One region of the Brevundimonas sp. PWP3-1b1 genome, then DNA from elsewhere that is predicted to be linked to it. Evidence: riboswitches for the same ligand, from Rfam matches in the RefSeq annotation. Region 1 holds a riboswitch; the other holds the start of a gene.
The links. Region 1 has a riboswitch for glycine ahead of gcvT (glycine cleavage system aminomethyltransferase GcvT). Riboswitches for the same ligand answer to the same signal wherever they lie in the genome.
Positions count from the first base shown of each region.

Region 2: linked by a shared signal. The riboswitch ahead of ACP69V_RS11995 (TonB-dependent receptor domain-containing protein) and the one ahead of gcvT (glycine cleavage system aminomethyltransferase GcvT) in region 1 are both predicted to bind glycine.

Region 1 is NZ_JAFCTO010000001.1:760,928-763,320, reverse strand. Features, by position in the region: gene ACP69V_RS03665 (alpha/beta hydrolase) at 1-998, opposite strand, end outside; glycine riboswitch at 1,104-1,201, shown strand; glycine riboswitch at 1,206-1,291, shown strand; gene gcvT (glycine cleavage system aminomethyltransferase GcvT) at 1,347-2,393, shown strand, end outside.
Region 2 is NZ_JAFCTO010000002.1:44,183-46,575, reverse strand. Features, by position in the region: gene ACP69V_RS12000 (ABC transporter substrate-binding protein) at 1-873, shown strand, start outside; glycine riboswitch at 1,081-1,168, shown strand; gene ACP69V_RS11995 (TonB-dependent receptor domain-containing protein) at 1,343-2,393, shown strand, end outside.

The DNA of each region.
Region 1 (2,393 bases):
TGCGCGGCGAAGGTCTGGGCAGCAGCCGCGTCCGGCACGACCGTCGCCATGCCGAAGAACTCGTGCGTCGAACCGTGGAAGGTCTTGTGACGCACGTCCACGCCGGCCTGTTCCAGCTTCTCTGCCAGCAGTTCGCCTTCGGTGCGCAGGGGATCGATCTCGGCGCAGATGACGGTCGAGGATGGCAGGACGGCCAGGTTCGCCTTCTCGACGATATTGATGCGCGGGTCCTGGGCGTCGGCCTCGTTGGCGAAGATGTGCTTCACGAACCACTGCATCATCGGCTTGTTCAGCGGCTTGGCGTCGGCGTTCTCGACGTAGGACTCATTGTCCATGTCCACCCCGGCGACCGGATAGACCAGCACCTGATGTTTCGGCGCCGGCAGGCCGGCGTCGCGCGCCATCATGGACACGCCGATGGCTAGGTTGCCGCCTGCGCTTTCGCCCATCACCGCCACCTTCTGCGGGTCGCCATTGAAGCTCTGGGCGTTGTCCAGCACCCAGCGATAGGCGGCCAGGGCGTCGTCGTGGGCGGCCGGGAAGTGATGTTCCGGCGCCTGGCGATAATGGACCGAGACGACGATGACATCGGCCATCTTGGACACGCCGCGCGGGCCGCCGTCATATACGTCCAGATCGGCGATCACAAAGCCGCCGCCGTGGAAATAAACCACGACCGGATGCAGCTTGTCCTCGGAATGGTCATGCGGTTTGTAAATGCGGGCCTGGATCGGGCCGGCGGCGCCGGGGATGGTGATGTCGGTGATCTTGACGCCCAGGTCGTCGGCCTTCGGATCCTTGCCCGCTTTGCGTAGCAGGGAGTGGACCGCGTCGGTCGGGGTCGGCTGCTGGCGGGCCTCGGCCGGCGATAGGGTCTCGATCGGCTCGGGGTTTAGCGACGCCAGTTCGTCCAGCACCTTCTGCATAGGCCCATCGGGCTTGGCGGGGCTGGTGCGTTGCTTGTCGTCGTCGCCGAACAGCTTGTCTATAATGGACATTTTGGTCTTCCTGGGTTTCGAGTGGGGGCTCCCCACGACAATCCACGACACGCAGGCTTGTTCCCCGCCCGCTTGACTTGGGGCCGGAGTCGATGCCTTAGGTCGAGCGCTCTCGCGGGAGAGTTCGAGACTGAGGAATCAGGCTCGACGCCGAAGGCGCAACCGCCCCGGAAACGCTCAGGCAAACGGACCGCGACAGCATACGGACGCTGGAAAGTCGCTCTCGATGGGCGCGCCGACGGAGCAAGGCGACATGATTTGGTCGCCGGAATCTCTCAGGCTTCAGGACAGCGGGGGCGCGAGGACGGCGGAGCTCCGCCACAACACGCGACCGTGAAAGCCTGAACCATGACCGACCAGACCCTGAAGACCACGCCTCTGAACGCCGCGCACCGCGCCCTGGGCGCCCGCATGGTGGGCTTCGGCGGCTATGACATGCCGGTTCAGTATGAAGGCGTCCTGGCCGAGCACCGCTGGACCCGCGAACACGCCGGCCTGTTCGACGTGTCGCACATGGGTCAGTGCAAGATCACCGGCGCGGACGCGACCGCCCAGTTCGAGCGGTTCGTGCCCGGCGACTACGAAATCCTGAAGGCCGGCAAGCAGAAGTATTCGCTGCTGCTGAACAAGGATGGCGGCATCATCGACGACCTGATGGCCGGCCGTCCCGACCACGACGGCCTGTTCGTCGTCGTCAACGCCGGCAACAAGGACGAGGACTTCGCTTTCTGGGAGGCGAACCTGGAAGGCGACGCCAAATTGATCGTTCTGGACCGCGCCCTGATCGCCATCCAGGGGCCGGAGGCCGCCGAGGTCATGGTCGCGCACGAGCCGATCCTGGCCGAGATGGGCTTCATGGAATGCGCCCGGCTGATGCTGTTCGACGCCGACTGCTATGTCTCGCGTTCCGGCTATACCGGCGAGGACGGCTATGAGATTTCAGTGCCGGCGGACCAGGCCGAGCGGATATGGAACACCATCCTGGAAGACGCCCGCGTCAAGCCGATCGGCCTGGGCGCCCGCGATTCCTTGCGGCTCGAAGCCAGCCTGCCTCTGCACGGCCACGACATCGACCCGACGACCAGCCCGGTCGAAGGCGGGCTGACGTTTGCACTGTCCAAGTCGCGCAAGGAGCGCGCAGATTTCAACGGCGCCGACCGCATCCTGAAGGAACTGGCCGAAGGTCCGTCGCGCGTCCGCATCGGCCTGATCGTCAAGGAAGGCGCCCCGGCCCGCGAAGGCGCCGAGATCGCCGACGCCGAGGGCAATGTCATCGGCAAGGTCACCTCGGGCGGCCCGTCCCCTACCCTGGGCAAGAACATCGCCATGGGCTTCGTGCCGCCGGCCTATGCCGCGCTGGGCACGGACCTGAAGGTGATCGTGCGTGGCAAGCCC
Region 2 (2,393 bases), on a different contig from region 1:
AACTCCACGCGGATCGCCGAACAGGTTCGCGCGCTGGCGGATACGGGGCAGGACGGGCCGGATCTGGTCTGGAGCACGGCGATGGACGTGCAGGTCAAGCTGATCAACGACGGCTATGCCCAGGCCTACAAGTCCCCGCATCGGGCGGCGATGCCAGACGGGTCGGTGTGGCGCGATCAGGGATATGGGCTGACGGCCGAGCCGATCGTGTTCGCCTATAACAAGGGTCAGCTCGCGGGCGATATCGTACCGCGCAGCCACGCGGATTTGCTTCGGTTGCTGAGGACACGGCCTGACGTCTTTGGCGGCCGCGTCACCCTCTATGACGCCGAACGCAGCGGCGTGGCCCTGATGCAGTTGTCGGCGGACGTGCAAATCTATCCCGACGCCTGGCCCTTGATGGAGGCGCTGGGCGCCCAGCGCCCGCGACTGGACACCTCGGGGCAGAGGATGATGGGCCAGATCGCCGATGGCCGGATGGTGTTCGCCTATAATATGAACCGATCCTATGGTGAGTCCTGGGCCGAGCGTGTTCCCCAGATCGGGTTGATCACGCCTGACGACTATCATCTGTCCGTGTCGCGGGTGGCCTTTATTCCCCGCAATGCCGCGCACCCGAATGCGGCGCGTCTGTTTCTGGACTTTCTGCTGTCGCGCGAAGGCCAGCGCGTGATCGGCGCATTGGGGGTTCGGCCGGTGCGCGACGATGTCGATGCGCCCCTGCGACCTGCGTCGCCCGGGGTTCGACCTATTCGGGTGGGGCCGGCCCTGCTGGCCAATCTGGATCAGGCGCGCCGTGCGACCCTGCTGAAGCGCTGGCACGCCGCGATGCGTCCTGGCGTCAGGGCCCCCTCGGATCCCGCCGCACCCTGAGCGTTCCTGTGGATAAGTCCACAAAGTCCGAAACCCGCCTTTCTGTCACGATGCCGTCACGGCCGTGTAAGCCGGACGTGGGGCGCGGCTATAAGTGACGTTGCTTGATCTTGAAGAGCAATGAAATGCGAAGGTCGCCCTTATTGTAGCAATAAAATTGCCGTTTTCACGTATTTGACACCAGGCTCGGGGTCGATCTTACTCAGGTTCAGCAAGGCGGGAGAGATCGGCTCCGGCCGACGCCGAAGGCGCAACCGCCCCGGAAACGCTCAGGCAAACGGACCGTCTTGCTGAAGGAACGCTGGAGAGAAGGACGGGTCCGGGGGATCCGGCCTCGCCGAAGGAGAAACGGGTCGCAAGGCCCCGAAGCTCTCAGGCCTGATGACAGCGGGGGCGAAACGACGCCGCAGAGCGTCGCTCGCGTCAGACACCCCTGGGGAGGGGCGTCATCTTTATGAGGACCATCGCCTTGTCTCGTCTCAACCGCCATCTGACCACCTGCTGCAGCGCCATCGCCCTGCTTTCGTGCGCCGGGATCGCTCACGCGCAGGACGCCCAAACCGCTCCAGAGGCCGCCGCCTCGGTGGACGACATCGTCGTCACCGCGTCCCGGATCGACCGGGCCGGCTTCCAGGCGCCCACGCCAACCATCCATCTGACGGCCGAGGATCTTTCGGTCGGCGCGCGCCAGAACATCGCCGCCGCGCTGAACGACATGCCTCAGTTCAAGGCCAGCAGCTCGCCCCAGACGACCGGCACCAACACCGGCGCGGGCAATGCGCCGGTCGATCTGCGCGGCCTGGGGATCAACCGCACGCTGGTCCTGATCGACGGGCGTCGGGTGTCGAGCGAAAACGACCTCAACAGCATTCCGTCCGTTCTGGTCAAGAGCGTGGACGTCGTCACCGGCGGCGCATCTGCGGCCTGGGGTTCCGGCGCCGTCGCCGGCGTGGTGAACATCGGCATCGACCGCTTCTTAACCGGCGGCAAGCTGGGCGCCGAGTACGGCATCTCGTCCTTCGATGACGCTGAACAGCAGCGGTTCGAAGCGGCATGGGGCACGCCGTTCGCCAACGGTCGCGGTCATTTCGTGATCGGCGGCGAATATCTGGACAACGACGGCGTCGTTCCCAAGACCTCGCGTCCGGCGATCGGTCGCTGGGCCCAGGTCTCGAACGGCGCGGGGGGTTTCGTCACCGTTCCCAACGTCGGCTTCTCCAACGCGGCCTACGGCGGCTTGATCATGTCCGGTGTCAACGCCGGACAGGTGTTCAATCCCGACGGCACGTTGCGCGCCTTCAACTACGGCACGGTGGTGGGTGCGAACACGGTCGGGGGCGAGGGGCCGTCGAACGATGACCTCAGCCCCCTGGTCACGCCCCAGCGTCGTTACGCCGGCCTAGCCAGCGCCACCTACGAGCTGTCCGACAAGCTGCGGCTGACGGCTGACGTTCGTCACTCGCGGATGTGGAACAACTACATCTGGTTCGGCGACCACAACCGCGGCAATCTGACGATCA